4 regions of the Pseudomonas sp. H1_D05 genome follow, and region 2 is predicted to be linked to each of the others. Evidence: riboswitches for the same ligand, from Rfam matches in the RefSeq annotation. Region 2 holds a riboswitch; each other region holds the start of a gene.

Region 1 (4,209 bases), 160 kb from region 2:
ACCAGTTTGCCTCGGGCCTTGCCGCTCTCGACCAAGGCATGGGCACGGCGCATGTTTGCCGCGTTGATCGCGCCAAAATGTTCACCGACGGTCGTTTTCAAAATGCCCTGGTCAATCAGATCGCTGACGCGATTGAGCAGGTGATGCTGCTCAATCATGTCCGGGGTTTCGTACAGCGAACGGGTGAACATCAGCTCCCAGTGCAGCGACAGCGACTTGCGCTTGAGCGGCATTACGTCGAGGCTTTCAGGATCGTCGATCACGCCCAGACACCCTTGTGGTTGGAGCACTTCAATCAGCTGCGCAAAATGCTCCTCGGTATGGGTCAGGCTGGCGACATGGCTGACCTCGTCGATGCCCAGTGCCTGCAACTGTGCGAGCAGCGGCTGACTGTGATCGATGACGTGATGCGCGCCCAATTGCCGGACCCAGTCAGCCGTTTCCTGCCGCGAGGCGGTGCCGATGACGGTCAGCTGCGTCAACTGTCGGGCCAATTGCACCAGCATCGAACCGACGCCGCCCGCTGCCCCCGTGATCAACAGGCACTTGCCCTGCCCTGAACCTTCGGTGACACCGAGACGGTCGAACAACAGCTCCCAGGCGGTGATCGACGTCAACGGCAATGCCGCGGCATCCGCAGCACTTAACGAACGCGGTTTGTGCCCGACGATTCGCTCGTCCACCAGGTGAAATTCGCTATAACTGCCGGTGCGGGCAAGGGAGCCTGCGTAGAACACTTCGTCGCCAGGCTGAAACAGCGTCACTTCAGTCCCGACCTCGCGGACGATGCCGGCGGCATCCCAGCCGAGGATTTTCGGTTCTTTGGTGAAAGTGCCGGCGCGTACTTTGGTATCGACCGGATTGACCGACACCGCACGAACTTCTACGAGCAAATCCCGGGGGCCGGAAGTTGGCACCGGAAGGTCGATGTCCTGCAACGATTGCGGATCTTCAATGGGCAAAGCGTGTTGGGTGAAGGTGATGGCTTTCATGGAAACTCGCTGTCTGAAGAGCTGATGTGCTCGCTTGCCGCCATCTTCGACTTCCCAAGCACAAAGAAAAACCAGCAGAATGCGCCAACACTTTCACTGCAGGAGTGAAAATGATCCGCATCGATGATCTTGGTTTGTTCACCCGCAGCGCCGCGCTGGGCAGCTTCACCGCTGCCGCCCATGAGGCGGATTTATTGCCCGGCCAGGTTGCCGCGGCGATCAAGCGTCTGGAGCGTGAGCTGGACGTGCGCCTGTTTGCGCGCACCACCCGCAGCCTGCGATTAACCGCCGAGGGCGAGCAATACTTGCCCACCGCCCACTCGGTGCTGGAGGCGCTCAAGCAAGGCAAGGAAAACCTGCGCGGTGAAAACGCCACGTTGCGCGGCGTGTTGCAAGTGACGGCGCCGTCCGATCTGGGGCGCAACATTTTGCTGCCGTGGCTCACACTGTTTCGCCGCCAGCACCCGGAACTGACCTTGCGCTTTTCCCTGTCGGACCAGATGGCCGACTTGTTTCGTGACCCGGTAGACGTGGCGATTCGATACGGCTCGAATGAAGATGCCAACTACGTGGCGCTGCCGCTGGCACCGTGGAACCGGCGGGTGCTGGTCGCCGCACCGGAATACGTGGAGCGCCACGGATACCCGCGAACGCCGGATGATCTGCACAACCACGCTTGCCTGCTCTACCAGCAAGGCGGCCGGATCTACGACAAGTGGAGTCTGGGCAGTGAAACGATCCAGGTCTCGGGACCGATGTTCAGCGACGACGCCGACATCGTGCGCCGCTGGGCGTTGAGCGGCGAAGGCATCGCCAACAAATCCTGGCTGGACGTCAGTGCAGACGTGATCGCAGGGCGACTGGTCGTGCTACTGAAGGATTTTCCCGGCAATGCCTCACCGTTGAGTCTGGTGTGCCCGCATCGCAAGCAGATCACCCCGGCGGTGTCTCAGCTTTATGCGTGGTTGAGTGGCCAGTTTGTCGCTCTGGAACGTATCCAATAGCTCCCCCTGGTGGTTGCCGCATTGACGAGACGCTACTCGAATGTTCAGATGCCGGCCAGTTTCAGGTGTCCCATGCCGCCGTGCATGGGGTGAAACGGGAAACCGGTACGTTCTTTTCGAACAAGTCCGGTGCTGCCCCCGCAACGGTATGCGCGTGATGTTTTCAATACACCACTGTGGCCAGACGGCCATGGGAAGGTGAAAACCTCGATACGCGCGAGCCCGGAGACCGGCCTGGAATTTCGTTTGGCAAAATCCTGCGGTGGGCGGGCATGGGCCGGTATTGGCTGTGCGCGATGCCTTCTCTTGCATGCTCTTCTGCGAAGATCCTTTTCGAGAAGACAATGATTCGACCTTTCAACACTTCTGCTCCAACCCTGTTCCTTGGCTGCCTGTTCAGCCCGCTGCTACTGGCCGACGACGCGCCGCTGGAACTCAATCAACAAATCGTTACTGCACCGTCAGTGGAATCCACCACCGTCGCCGAGATGGCCAGATTCGGCAGCAAGGTCGAAATCGTCAGCCGCGAGCAGATCGAACGCGCCGGCCCCAGCGCCGATGTCAGCCGGGTGATGCAGATGTTCATTCCAGGCTTGTATGTGGCGCCGAAAAACGGCCCTTTCGACTACGGCACGTATTCGCTGCTCGGCGGGCGCAACGACGACACGCTGATCCTGCTCGACGGCGTGCGCCTGAACAATCGCCTGTACGGCGGCCTCTATCTGGACACTCTGCCGGCCAACGCCATCGAACGCATCGAAGTGCTCAAGGGTGGGCAGAGCCTGTTGTTCGGCACCCAGGCCGTGTCCGGCGTGATCAACATCGTCACCCGCAGCCCGCAATCGCGCAAAGCCGCCGGCGAGGTGAATCTGGGCGTCGACAGCTTTGGCGGCACCACCGAAGACGCCCGCGTCGAGAATATCTTCACTAACGGTTTCGGCGACCTCGGTTTGCTGGCGTACGTCAGCCATAACGTCTCCGACGGTTACCAGCCCTATCGCAACCGCGACATGAAAAACGATTCCGGCAAGGATCGCGCCTACGAAGTCACCACGTTCGGCGGCAAGGCGATTCAGTCATTCGGCGATGATTCGCGGCTGGAGCTGTTTTACCAATACGCCGACGCCAACCTCGATTTCGCCCGCCCGGTCGACAACCACAAGACCACTAACGACCGCGTGCAGCAGATCGCCACAGCGACCTTCGAGCAGACCGTCAATGAGCGCCTGAGCTACTTCGTCAAAGGCCATATCAACGACTGGGACACCCGCTACACGCGTGTCAACAACGTCGCCGGCGGCGGCACCAAGGTCATCAACCACAATGACTATTGGGGCTTCACCGATTGGGGTGTGCAGGCCGAAGGCAAGGCTGAATTGCCCGGCGATCATGTACTGGTGTTTGGCACCGACAATCAATGGTTCAAGGGCCAGGATGATGTGTTGATCATCGATAACGACAAGGCCGAAGCCCACGCTTTCTACACGCAACTGCGCCCGCAGATCGACGCCCTGCCCGACTGGCACCCGAGCATCGGTGTGCGTCACGAAGCCATGAGCGGTGGCGATGGTGCCACCGTCGGCATGCTCACTTCGCTGTATGACCTCAATGACAATTGGTCGGTGCGCGGCCAGTACGGCAGCGCCTACAAACTGCCAAACGCCGAGCAATTGTTCGTCAATGAACCGGGCGACGAGATCGGCAATCGCAACCTGAAGCCGGAAAAAAGCCGCAATGCGGAGCTGGGTGTCGACTACAAAGGCTTTCTGCTCGACCGCGAATTCAGCGCCAGCGTGACCCTGTTCAAACGCAAGATCGACGACTTGATCACCCTCGACGACATTCAATGGGTCAACGGTGAAGGCCAGGTGCGTATGCGCGGTTTCGAGGCCGACGCCAAACTCGCGCTCAACGATCAGTGGAGCCTGCAAGCGGACATGACCCGCAACCTCACCGAAACGCGCAGCGGTGTAACCCTCAACGATATCCCGAGCTTCTTCGCCCGTTCACGCGTGGGTTATGAATCGGAAAATCGCCTGTGGGGCGCCGGCGGTGCGATCCGCTATATCCGCGACATCAAAAGCTCGAAGCAAGTCGAGTACGGTAACTATTCCGTGGTCGACGCCGACGCTTATCGCTACCTCGACAACGCTCATCAGCACCGCGTGAGCCTGCTGGTGGAAAACCTGTTCGACCGCGATTACGTCACCAGC
Region 2 (4,209 bases):
CCACGGTTGCAGCGCCGACAACCACGGCGTACGCCCCAACGCCACTGCGTCGAACACGCGAATGCCATCGTCGGTATCAGCTTGTTGCTCAACCACCGCAAGCTTTTGCGCAATGCTCCGTCGAGCCATTTTGCCCAGGCGTTGACCTTCAAGCAGCACCTGGCCAGCGCTCGGTTCACGCAGCCCGGCCAGCAACTTCAACAGAGTGGATTTGCCCGCGCCATTCGGCCCGACAATGCCCAGGGTTTCGCCACGCTGAACCTCAAGGCTGACACCGTTGAGCAACTCGGCGCCGCGCACCCTGAAGCTCAGGCCGGAACAACTCAAGACACTGTTCATCGTGCCGACCTGCGGCCGACCAGAATCAAGGCGAACACCGGCGCGCCGACCAGCGCGGTAATCACCCCGACCGGAATCACCTGGCCCTTGATCAGTGTGCGCGACAGCACATCGGCGGCTATCAGAAACACCGCGCCACCCAACGCACTGGCCGGCAGCAACCGCGCATGACCGGTGCCCAGCAACAGACGCGCGGCATGAGGAATGACCAGACCGACAAAACCGATCGAGCCGACAATCGACACCATCACTGCCGTCACCAGCGCTGCACAACCGATCAGCAGAATCTGCACACGCCGCACCGGAATGCCGAGCGACGCCGCCGAATCCGCACCAAAGGTAAACGCATCCAGCGCCCGCCGATGCCACAGGCAGACAACCAACCCCAATACGGCCACTGGCACCGCCAGCCACACCGATGGCCAGCGCACGCCGCCAAGATTGCCCAGCAACCAGAACATGATCCCGCGCGCCTGCTCGGAGCTGGCCGAGCGAGTGATCAGAAACGCTGTCAGCGCATTGAACAGCTGCGAACCGGCAATCCCCGCGAGAATGATCTGCCCGGTACCGCTGGCCGAGCCGCTGACCCGCGCCAGCACAATCACCAGCACGAACGCCGTGACCGCGCCGGCGAAGGCACCGACCGAAAGTGAGATGATCCCGGCACCTACGCCAAGCAGTGCGACCATCACCGCCCCGGTCGAGGCGCCGGCAGAAATGCCCAGCAGATAGGGATCGGCCAACGGATTGCGCAGCAGCGACTGTAAAATCACTCCGCAGGTCGCTAACCCTGCACCGCATGCGGCCGCGACCAATGCCCGGGTCAGGCGGTAGTTCCAGACGATGCCTTCATCGATCGGGTCGAGGACATGCCCGGCGCCCCACAATTTGTTCGCCAGCACTTGCAACACCACGTCCGGTGCAATCGAGGTTTCACCGATGGCCACGCCGGCGACCACTGCAATCAACAGGGTCGCCAGGGCCAGGAGCGTGCGGATCAGGCTGGCACTCATTGCGACAGGTCATAGCCGTTGATGGCCGTGGCCAATTGCTCAATGCCCTCGAACATGCGCAGGCTCGCCTGCAGGGCCATGGCGTCGACAATGATGATGCGGTTGTGTTTCACCGCGTCCATGTTGCGCGTCACCGGATCACTGCGCAGGAAGGCGAGTTTCTTTTCATAGTCGTCGGCGGGGAAACGTCGACGATCCATGCGCGCGATGACCAGGAAGGTCGGATTGGCCTTGGCGATGGTTTCCCAACCGACGGTTGGCCACTCCTCATCGGACGCCACCACGTTGCGCACGCCGAGGGTGCTGAGCATGAAATCGGGAACGCCTTTGTGCCCGGCCACGAACGGCTCGATGTCCATTTGTGCGCTGGAGAACCACACCAGCGCGCTGGCGTCTTTGAGCTGTTTGCCTTGGGCGGTGGCAATCGATTTGGCGAGACTCGCCTTGAGTTGATCATTGAGCTGCTGGCCACGCTCCTGAACATCGAAGATCTGCGCCAGTTGGCTCACGCTTTTGTAAATCGTCTCGATGCGAAACGGCGCCAGTCGCGTGCCATCGGCGCCGACGAGGTTGTCCTTGGCTTCGCAATCGGAAGGCAGCAGGTACGTTGGAATCTTCAGTTCATGAAACTGCTCGCGCGTGCCCACCGCGCCTTGCGGGCCGACCATCCATTCCAGTTCCACGGCGACCAGTTCCGGACGCTTGCCGATTACCGATTCGAAACTCGGCTCGTTGTCAGCCAGGCGCTCGATCTGGTCGTTTTGTGCCTTGTATTTGGCCAGCACATTGTTGAACCACAGTGAGGTGCCGACGACTTTGTCGCCCAGGCCCATGGCGTAGAGCATCTCCGTGCCGGCCTGGCCGATGGTCACGGTGCGCGTCGGTGCGTACTGGAAGGTCAGGGTGCTGCCGCAGTTCTCGACCGTCAGTGGATAGACAGTCGGTGCCGCCTGCGCCAGGGCGCCAAGGCTCAGGCCGGTAATGAGGGTGGCGATGCGGGGCAGCAGCATGGGGCAGTCTCCAGGGGAACCGTACGGGGAGCGGGAGAGTACGGTCTGGAAACACACCATCGAACGCGGTCAGGAAAACAGCGCAAGGCCGAGCAGCCAACGAAGACGCGCACGGCACGATGTCCTTCCCGGACACCCCGCCGGTTAGTAATCACTGTGCCGGCAGGTCTCCTGACTGATGCGTCATCGCCTGGCTCCGGCCTTCCCGGGATTCACCCAGTGGCAGTCGTGGAGCAGGCTCGGCACCTACAGTTGCGGGGGCAGTTCCGGTCAATGCTGTGCAAGCACCCCGGATTCCCTATTAGTCCCGTTCGGGAACCAGCGGCGGCATGGTAGTCGATCAAGCCGCCGAAGGGGAGACGAATCTGTTGCGGCGAGGATTAGTGCTGGCTCATCAAACCGTGCAACACGCCCAGACGCAGGCCCGGTTCGGAGGGCAGCATTTGTGCGATACCGAACACTTTGAATGCCGCCAGTATTAACACCAGACCGCCGGGCAGAATGCTCTGGCGGTGTGGTTGCAGGCCTGCGAGCTTGAGCTGTTGCACGTTGTTTACCTTCAACAACAGCAGCGACAGGCGCAGCAGGCCGCCGTAGGTGATGCCGTCCTGGCCGAAGTCGTTGAGGCGATTGGTCTTGAGTACTTTGGCGAGCATGCGCGCGGTGCCGGAAGAGCCGATGGTTTGCTGCCAGCCCTGAGCACGGTAGCGCCGGGCAACTTTTTCAAACTGCAGGATGGCGAAGCGTTCGGCCTCCTGTAGCGCGCCGGCGGACACATCGCCGCCGCGAAAGAATCGCGTGCTCAAGGTGCCGCTGCCGATGGCGATGCTTTCGGTTAACAAGGGTTGTGAGCCCTGGCCGAGGATCAGCTCGGTGGAGCCGCCGCCGATGTCGACCACCAGGCGCAGGTCGTCGGCGCTGGGCAAGGCGTGAGTTACGCCGGCGTAGACCAGCCGCGCCTCTTCATGGCCGCAAATGACGTCGATGGGAAAGCCCAGATGCCGCTCGGCACTGGCCAGAAACAGTTGCGCGTTGTCCGCTTCACGCACCGCGCTGGTGGCCACCGCACGAACCCGGCCGGCCTCGAAACCGCGCAGCTTCTTGCCGAACCGCGCCAACGCCTGCCAGCCGCGATCCAGTGCCAAGGCATCCAGTGCGCCGCCATCAAAGCCTTCGGCGAGGCGCACCGGTTCGCGCAGGGTTTTCACTTCCTGAATCTGCAAGCCTTTGCGGCTGCGCACCGACTGGCCGATCATCAGGCGAAAGGCGTTAGAACCCAGGTCGATGGCGGCAAACAGCGAGGCGTCGTCTTTCATGGGAATCCTTGCAGAGCATCCGTCGCGAGGCTCAAGACGGTTTGCGAGGATTCTGCCGTGATCTTGATGACATCCTGATGACGGGGGCGGGGCGATTGAATGAATTTGCGACTGTCACGACACTGTCATTATCCGGCGTCTATGCTGAGGTCAATACATCGCGTGTTCTTAAAGTTTTTGCTGCCAGTTTTGGCAGCTTTTTTTTGCCCGCGATTTGGCTGTTGATCGTTCCCACGCTCCGCGTGGGAACGCCTCTAGGGACGCTCCGCGTCCAGTGACGCGGAGCGTCACGGGCTGCATTCCCACGCAGAGCGTGGGAACGATCAGCGCAGGGTGCGGACGATCAATCAGCAGGACTGTGGAGTTTCGCCCCGGGCCAGGCGCGCATTGATGTCTTCGATCACTTCGGGCAGCTCGGCGATGGTGTCGATCAGGTAGTGCGGGCGCGAAGGGGCGAACATCTTGCCGATCCGCGCGCGTTCTTCCGCCAGTCGATCCGACGGCAACGCCTTGTATTGCTCATAGGTCAGG
Region 3 (4,209 bases), 950 kb from region 2:
CGAGGATCAATGCGATGCGTTTTTCGCCATTTGGTACTTGCGCCAGATCAATCCAGCGCCGCGCCAGTTCAGCGACGAAATCCATGCGCTCAGGTTGCGCGCGGTAGCAGACGACATCGGACTGACTGCGCTCACTGCGCCAGGCCAGATCCTTGAAACTGATCGGTCGGCTGATGATGCGCCCGTCGAGTTCCGGCAAGGCAATGTGCATGGCCAGATCCCGTGGACCCAGGCCTTGCTCGCTGTCGCGCCAGCCGGGCTCGTTGTCCTGCGCGCAGATTGCCTGGATCACCGGGATATTGCGGCGAAACGGTCGCAGATGCGGCGCTTCCGGGCTGGATTGAGCGAACCCGGTGGTGTTGAGAATCACCCCTGCCTCAACCTCGTCCAGCCAGTCCTCGACCACCGTCAGGCAGCCGGGTTCTTTCAGACTGGCCACCGCGATCGGCAGCGGATTCAGCCCCGCCGCTTGCAAGCGCTGGCAGAACACATCGATGAACGCGGTGTTCGCCGCTTGTAGATGCGAGCGGTAAAACAACACCGCCGCGACCGGATGTGCAGGCAGCCAATCGGCTTGCCAGTCACTCAGTGCGGCGCTGGTTTTATTCGGGTGGTAAATCGCCGTGCGCGGCAGCGCCTGCGGTTCTTCCCAGACGTAATCGCGAGCCAGCCAACGGTTGGCGAGGCAGCGGAAAAAGTCCAGCGCATTGCCCAGTCCGCCCTGGCGCAGGAATTGCCAGAGGCGATCACGATCCACAGCGTTGACGGTGCTCAGGTCGCTGAGTTCCGGGTCAGGACGGTCATCGCCCGGCACCAGAATCACCTGCACACCGCGCTCGGACAGTTCGATCAGACGCTCGACGCCGTAGCGCCAATAGGCGATGCCGCCGTGCAGCGAGATCAGAATCACCTTGGCGTGGCGCAGCACTTCATCGACGTACAAATCGACCGAAGCGTGATTCTGCACCTGCATCGGGTTGGCCAGACGCAGGCTCGGGTAATCTTCCGGCAACTGCTGCGCGGCTTCGGCGAGCAGCGCCAGACTGGAATCGCCGCTGCACAGGATTACCAGCTCGGCGGGGGTTTGGCCAAGGTCGGCAATGTTGTCATCGGAGACGAAACCGCCGGGCTGAGTCCTGAGCAGGTGCATGGCTTAAACGCTGAGCGCAGCGCGCAGTTGCGCTTCGAGTTGCGCGGCGTCGAGCTCCTGACCGATCAACACCAGACGCGTGACGCGCGCTTCATCAGCGCCCCACTGACGGTCGAAATGCTTGTCGAAACGCGTACCCACGCCCTGGATCAGCAGACGCATTGGCTTGTTCGGGATCGCGGCGAAACCTTTGACGCGCAGGATGCCGTGCTTGACCACCAGTTGCGTCAGGGCGTCGAGCAGCAGGCTTTCGTCGGCTTGTGGCAGTTCGATGGAGATCGAATCGAAGGCGTCGTGATCGTGGTCATCGTGGTCGTCATCGCCTTCACCGTGGTGGTGATCATGATGGCTGTGGCGGCTGTCGATGTGTTCCTCGGAGCCGGCGCCGAGGCCAATCAGCACGTCCAGCGGCAGACGGCCGTTGCTGGCTTCGATGATTTTCACTGCTGGCGGCAGCTCTTCGGCGACTTCAGCGCGGACACGAGCGAGATCTTCCGCGCTGGTCTGGTCGGCCTTGTTGAGGATCACCAGGTCGGCGCTGGCCAGTTGATCGGCGAACAGTTCGTGCAGTGGCGATTCGTGGTCGAGGTTCGGATCGAGTTTGCGCTGGGCATCAACCTGATCCGGGAACGCGGCGAAAGTGCCAGCAGCGACGGCCGGGCTGTCGACCACGGTGATCACCGCATCAACGGTGCAGGCGCTGCGGATTTCCGGCCACTGGAAGGCTTGTACCAGCGGTTTTGGCAGGGCCAGGCCCGAGGTTTCGATAAGGATATGGTCGAGATCGCCGCGACGGGCAACCAGTTCGCGCATCACCGGGAAGAACTCTTCCTGAACGGTGCAGCACAGGCAGCCGTTGGCCAGTTCGTAAACGCGACCGGTGGCTTCTTCTTCGGTGCAACCGATGGTGCATTGCTTGAGGATTTCACCGTCAATGCCCAACTCGCCAAACTCGTTGACGATCACCGCGATACGACGGCCCTGAGCGTTGTCGAGCATGTGCCGCAGCAGCGTGGTCTTGCCCGAGCCGAGGAAGCCGGTGACGATGGTGACGGGGAGTTTGGCCAGTGTTTTCATCGGTATGCCCTTTGGCAAGCGGCGGGCATACGGGACGAGAACCGGCAACGCGCGTGCGTGCCTGGAGAGTTCGCCACCGGATCACCCCGCCCGGTTGTAGTGAGAATCTGTGACGAGGCAGGTCTCCTGGCTGACGGTGTTCAGGCGCTGGGCCTGGCGTTGGCTGCGCCTTCCCGCGGGCTCATAAGTTGAGCTGGCAGTGGCGTGGCAGCGAACATCACCGTTCACAGTTGCGGGGGCAGCCGCGGCATTGACCGCGTTCCCTTCTTAGCTCCGGCACACGCCGGAGAACCTCGAATGCGCAAGGCTACGCATGCACGGCAGGCGGGTCAACGCCTGGATCATTGTGGTTATAAGGACAGCAACTTTTTCATCTAATGATCGCGAACACTTCTCACTTAAGAAGTAGTTGTAAGTTATGTCTTACATGCCCTATCCGTTAAATTAAAAAACCACCACCGGGTTAAACCCTGAAATAGAGCGGCTGCGCGCATTCGATTACATATCTTTACAAAAACCAAATTGATAAATCAATACAAGATATGAACGATGAGTTCGCACAAGGACTATGAGTCTCTCAAGAAAGGATTTCTTGCATGGCTGATTATTATCAGTATTTGATCCTGCCTATTTCTTTCCTGCACCCATGGGTATCCACAACATGAGTGCCGGTAACGCGTTACGGCTATCAAGTGATGCCGGACTAAAGGAACTTTCCGAACTACTGCGCAATTGCCACTATGCGCACAGTGCCCACTATCCAGCATTGGATGTTGCGCTGCTGGGACGCGAAGCATGCAGGGCATTCAATGCGACCTGGGAGCATTTGCATACCGATGCGTATCTCAGCGCAGAGAACGGTCTTCGCGAACGACGCATCTGCAAGTTCCAGTATCGCCAACGGGAACGCCAGTGGACGGCGCTGCAAGACTGCCACTTTTTTCAAGCCGAGACCGACAACCCGCTGTTGGGCGGGGTGCAGCGCACCTACACCCGCTGCGAGGCGACGTTCATTGACTCCCCGATTCTACAGACACTGCTGGCCGCCGACCTGGCACTGCTGGACATGGCGCTGGGCCCGCGCGACTGGCTCGTGACCTGCCATCAGTTCCGTATCCTCTGCGATCAAGGCAATGCTGGCCAGGCCACTCCTGAGGGCCGACATCGCGACGGGCACGATTTTGTCTTTCAACACCTGATTCAACGTCAGCATGTCATCGGTGGCGAAAGCCGGATATTTGATGAAGAAGGTGGCCAAGTATTCAGTGCAACTTTGACTGACTATCTGGAAACCGTCGTCTTGAATGACCGAATACTTCTGCATGAAGTTTCCCCACTGCAAACATCGAGCATTAATTCGGATCGCGGCAGTCGCGATATGTTGATTATCGACTTCGACCTGGCGGACTACTAATGAATCATTCGACTCATGCACTTTCAGTCAGTACCCCACTCGCGCATAACTTCATCATTGAACAGTTTCAACAGGCGTGCGCACGAAGAACTTCCACACTATCGCTGACCGCCAATGAAAACATATTGTCCGAGACTGCACGCACGCTAGGACAGAATCGCCATTACGAGCGTTACTTGTTCAATGCACAGGCCATTGACGGTCAATGCTATGCCGCCGAATTCAATGGTATGCAGGTCGAACACTTCCCCGAAGTCGAAACATTAAAGGCTTTGGCGACCCAAGCCGTGCAGGCAATGTTCAACGCGCCGTTCGTCGAATACCGTGTGCTCTCCGGCGTGCACTGCACGCTGAGCGTGCTGGCCGCCCTGACCGAGCCGGGCGACTGCGTATTATCACTGGCGCCCGAAAGTGGCGGGCATTTCGCAACCGGGCCTCTGGTGCAGAAGATGGGCCGGCACAGCGTCTTTTTGAAACTGACGGCTGACGGACAAATTGATCTCGGGGACGTTGATCGGCAACTCCAGGCGTGCGGTGTACAACCGGCAGCCGTACTGCTCGACCATGG
Region 4 (4,209 bases), 810 kb from region 2:
TCTGCAGAAACACTGTACGGGTCTCGGCGACGCCATCATGATCGGCGTCACGCAGCAAGGTGATGCGGTTCGGGCTCGGCACGCCAGCGCCGGCCTTGCCCATGACCTTCTTCATCACCCAGCCACGAATGCCACTGCTGTCATCGGGCTTTGGCGGGGCATTGGTTTCCGCCACGAGCACATCGCCGTTGGGCAGCACATAGAGCCAGCGCGGATGATCGAGGCCTTCGGCAAATGCCGCGACCTGGGTGCCAGCCGCCGCAGTCGGTTTGCCGCCCTCGGGCCAGCCGATTGCCGGGGCGATGTTCACCGTCGGGATCAGGGTCTTGTTCGGTTCGGGCAGCTTGGGTGACGGGCCGGTGCCGTCGGTGACTTGCAGGCTGGAGGATTCACCGCAGGCGGCGAGCCCTCCGGCGAAGGCGATGACAAAAACGAGCTGGGGCTTGCGCATTGCTGATCTTCCCTATGAATGCATTCCTAATCATAGAGGAGGGCGCAAGCCCGATGGTTCCACTGTTTAGCCGCGGGCTTCCTTGAACAGCACGGCGATGCCCGGGTGATAGTTGCCGGCTTCGCTGCGCAATTTGCGGTAGGCGTAGGGGAAATACCAGGCGACCGCGCAGGTGTGTTCCTTTTGCAGGTCGTCGACCATGTCCTGCAGTTCTTCGGGGCTGGCGCTGTGCTGGGTTTTTTGTGGCGCGACAAACAGGCAGCCGAGCTTGAGGTCGCTGGCGTAGCTGATGCGTTTGGCGTCGTTGGTGATGTCCAGCAGGGCTTGAGTCAGATTCAGGTTGGTAACCTTTGGCCAGCGCTGAGTGGCCTGGATAAAGGCGCGGTCTTCGGCACCGGCGAGAAACAGATCGGCGCGGGCATTGCGCTCGCCTTCTTCGTTCTGCTTGCGCGTGGCAGTGTCGTTCAAAGTGACCAGCTCAGCCATCCAGGCCGCCGCCGAGAGCAATCCGAGATTGGCTTTCTCGTCATGCCAGTAAGGGGTGTCGCTGTCGCCGCGCACGGCGTTGTAGCGGTCGATACAGTCAAACCAGCGTTCAAGCACCGGGCGCAGGAATTCCAGGCGCGGGTTGCTGATGATCATGCCTTGCATCGTCATCATCCTTTATTGTTGTAGTGGGCTTTTCGAGAAAAGCATGGCTCTTTGATATCATTTGTATCAGTGTGGCACAAGATTGGCGGCAGATAAGTGATCGGCGGCAGTTATTCGCTCGATGGCCGCCTCTTTAATTGACGCTCCACCCCCAACCCTCTAACCTTCGCGGCTTGTTTCAGGTGCTCTGTGACCTGCGTCGACAGAGTGAAACAGGGAAGCCGGTGAGGGTTGTCTTCGCACGAAGAACCACCACGATCCCGGCGCTGCCCCCGCAACGGTAAATGAGTGAAAACTGCGCCTTGAGCCACTGCCTCGAAAGAAGCGGGAAGGCGCGCAGTCAGGCATGCGCCGCTCATGAGCCCGGAGACCGGCCTGATCCATCCAGCGGCATCACGGTGGGCGATGCCAGGCTTTTTGCCGTCTATTCTTGTGCCTGCCCGCCGTTATCCAGCCTCAACGGAGAGCTCCCCCATGACTGATTCCCCCGAGCGCGACGAACGCCATCTGGCGCGTATGCAGCGCAAAAAAGCCGTGATCGACGAACGCATCGCCAACTCGCCTGACGAGTGTGGCCTGGTGCTGGTGCTGACCGGCAACGGCAAAGGCAAAAGCAGCTCGGCGTTCGGCATGCTCGCCCGTGCCATGGGCCACGGCATGCAGTGCGGCGTGGTGCAGTTCATCAAGGGCCGTAACAGCACCGGTGAGGAGTTGTTCTTCCGACGCTTCCCCGAGCAAGTGCGCTTCCACGTGATGGGCGAAGGTTTCACTTGGGAAACCCAGGATCGTCAGCGTGACATCGCCGCCGCCGAAGCCGCGTGGGCGGTCTCCCGCGAATTGCTGCGTGATCCGTCGATCGGTCTGGTGGTGCTCGACGAATTGAACATCGCCCTCAAGCACGGCTACCTCGATCTCGATCAGGTGCTCAGCGATCTGCAGGCGCGTCCGCCGATGCAGCATGTGATCGTCACCGGTCGCGCGGCCAAGCCGGAAATGATTGAGATGGGCGACACGGTCACCGAAATGGGCATGCTCAAACATGCCTTCCAGGCCGGCATCAAAGCGCAGAAAGGCGTCGAACTTTGAATCAACCACGTCACTGCCCGGCGGTACTCATCGCCGCGCCGGCCTCCGGTCAGGGCAAGACCACCGTCACCGCCGCGCTCGCCCGTTTGCATCGCAATCAGGGGCGCAAGGTGCGCGTGTTCAAATGCGGGCCGGACTTTCTCGATCCGATGATTCTCGAGCGCGCCAGCGGTGCGCCGGTGTATCAACTGGACATGTGGATGGTCGGCGAGCAGGAAAGTCGTCGTCTGTTGTGGGAAGCCGCCGCCGAGGCGGATCTGATTCTGATTGAAGGCGTGATGGGCCTGTTCGACGGCACGCCGTCCAGCGCCGATCTGGCGCGGCACTTCGGCGTGCCGGTGCTCGGGGTGATTGATGGGACGGCGATGGCGCAGACCTTTGGTGCGCTGGCGCTCGGCTTGGCCAAGTATCAGCCAGATCTGCCGTTTGCCGGTGTGTTGGCCAACCGCGTTGGCACCTTGCGCCATGCGCAATTGCTCGAAGGCAGCCTCACCGAAGGTCTGCGCTGGTACGGCGCGTTGTCCCGAGAAACTGGCATCGAATTGCCGAGCCGCCATCTCGGTCTGGTCCAGGCCAGTGAATTGAATGACCTCGATGTGCGTCTCGACGCCGCCGCCGATGCATTGGCCAGCAGTTGTGAGGTAGCGCTGCCACCGGCGGTGGAGTTTGCCGCACCGGACGTGATCGCTGTCGAGCCGTTGCTGAAGAATATGCGAATTGCCGTCGCCCGTGATGAAGCGTTTGCTTTCACCTACGGCGCGAGTCTCGATCTGTTGCGGGCGATGGGCGCCGAGTTGAGTTTCTTCTCGCCGATCCGCGACTCGCAATTGCCTGAAGCGGACAGCCTGTATTTGCCCGGTGGGTATCCGGAACTGCACCACGTTGCGTTGTCGCAGAACACCGCGATGTGTGAGGCGATTCGCGCGCATCACGCGGCGGGTAAGCCGTTGCTCGCCGAGTGTGGTGGGATGCTGTACCTGCTCGATTCGTTGACTGACGTTGAAGGCACCCGCGCTGAATTGGTCGGGCTGCTTAAGGGCGATGCGGTGATGCAGAAGCGTCTGGCGGCGTTGGCGTTGCAAGCGGTGGATCTGCCGGAAGGTTCGTTGCGCGGGCACACATATCATCATTCGTTGACGACTACCGAACTGGCGCCGATTGCGCGGGGTTTGAGCCCGAATGGTGGGCGTGGCGCCGAGGCGGTTTATCGGGAAGGGCGGATGACGGCGTCTTATGTGCACTTCTATTTCCCGTCGAATCCGAGTGCGATTGCCGCATTGTTTGCACCAGACCGTGAGGCCGCTCCCACAGTTGAAACGGTGGTGACTGAAGCAATGCAATCCCCTGTGGGAGCGAGCTTGCTCGCGAAGAGGCCATGACCGACAACACATTCTCCGAAGCCGAGCGCCAATCGGTTTACCGTGTCATTGCCGAACGCCGCGACATGCGCCACTTCACCGGCGGCAGCGTCGAACCGGAGCTGTTGCGCCGACTACTGGAAGCCGCCCACCAGGCCCCAAGCGTCGGCCTGATGCAGCCCTGGCGTTTCATCCGCATCAGCGACCGCAGCCTGCGCGGGCAGATCCAGAATCTGGTGGAAGAAGAACGCATCCGCACAGCCGAAGCCCTCGGCGAGCGCAGTGACGAGTTCATGAAGCTCAAGGTCGAAGGCATCAATGATTGCGCCGAAGTGCTGGTCGCCGCGTTGATGGATAATCGCGAAAAGCACATTTTCGGTCGCCGTACATTGCCGGAAATGGACATGGCCTCGCTGTCCTGCGCGATCCAGAATCTGTGGCTGGCCTCGCGCGCCGAAGGCCTGGGCATGGGCTGGGTCTCGCTGTTCGAGCCGCAAGCGTTGGCGGATCTGCTGAAGCTGCCCGAGGGTGCCAAGCCACTGGCGGTTTTATGCCTGGGGCCGGTCAAGGAATTCTATCCGGCGCCGATGCTGGTACTCGAAGGGTGGGCGCAGGCGCGGCCGCTCAATGAGTTGCTGTACGAAAATTATTGGGGAGTGAGTC

What was found. A riboswitch is a leader RNA that binds a small molecule or an ion and turns the genes downstream of it on or off. The one in region 2 is predicted to bind cobalamin.
Region 1: another riboswitch for cobalamin. It lies ahead of AB4O11_RS21300 (TonB-dependent receptor plug domain-containing protein); the one in region 2 lies ahead of AB4O11_RS20585 (ABC transporter substrate-binding protein).
Region 3: another riboswitch for cobalamin. It lies ahead of cobW (cobalamin biosynthesis protein CobW); the one in region 2 lies ahead of AB4O11_RS20585 (ABC transporter substrate-binding protein).
Region 4: another riboswitch for cobalamin. It lies ahead of cobO (cob(I)yrinic acid a,c-diamide adenosyltransferase); the one in region 2 lies ahead of AB4O11_RS20585 (ABC transporter substrate-binding protein).

What each region holds. Positions count from the first base shown of each region.
Region 1 covers NZ_CP162825.1:4,708,209-4,712,417, reverse strand. Annotated here, with positions in the region: gene AB4O11_RS21310 (zinc-binding alcohol dehydrogenase family protein) at 1-992, opposite strand, end outside; gene AB4O11_RS21305 (LysR family transcriptional regulator) at 1,103-1,996, shown strand; cobalamin riboswitch at 2,043-2,248, shown strand; gene AB4O11_RS21300 (TonB-dependent receptor plug domain-containing protein) at 2,341-4,209, shown strand, end outside.
Region 2 covers NZ_CP162825.1:4,547,437-4,551,645, forward strand. Annotated here, with positions in the region: gene AB4O11_RS20575 (ABC transporter ATP-binding protein) at 1-339, opposite strand, end outside; gene AB4O11_RS20580 (FecCD family ABC transporter permease) at 336-1,340, opposite strand; gene AB4O11_RS20585 (ABC transporter substrate-binding protein) at 1,349-2,362, opposite strand; cobalamin riboswitch at 2,507-2,700, opposite strand; gene AB4O11_RS20590 (Ppx/GppA phosphatase family protein) at 2,743-3,678, opposite strand; gene phnX (phosphonoacetaldehyde hydrolase) at 4,026-4,209, opposite strand, start outside.
Region 3 covers NZ_CP162825.1:5,498,406-5,502,614, forward strand. Annotated here, with positions in the region: gene cobN (cobaltochelatase subunit CobN) at 1-1,150, opposite strand, end outside; gene cobW (cobalamin biosynthesis protein CobW) at 1,154-2,227, opposite strand; cobalamin riboswitch at 2,327-2,538, opposite strand; gene AB4O11_RS24780 (2OG-Fe dioxygenase family protein) at 2,889-3,641, shown strand; gene AB4O11_RS24785 (hypothetical protein) at 3,641-4,209, shown strand, end outside.
Region 4 covers NZ_CP162825.1:3,735,520-3,739,728, forward strand. Annotated here, with positions in the region: gene AB4O11_RS16885 (PQQ-dependent sugar dehydrogenase) at 1-451, opposite strand, end outside; gene AB4O11_RS16890 (hypothetical protein) at 518-1,102, opposite strand; cobalamin riboswitch at 1,266-1,495, shown strand; gene cobO (cob(I)yrinic acid a,c-diamide adenosyltransferase) at 1,577-2,188, shown strand; gene AB4O11_RS16900 (cobyrinate a,c-diamide synthase) at 2,185-3,567, shown strand; gene bluB (5,6-dimethylbenzimidazole synthase) at 3,564-4,209, shown strand, end outside.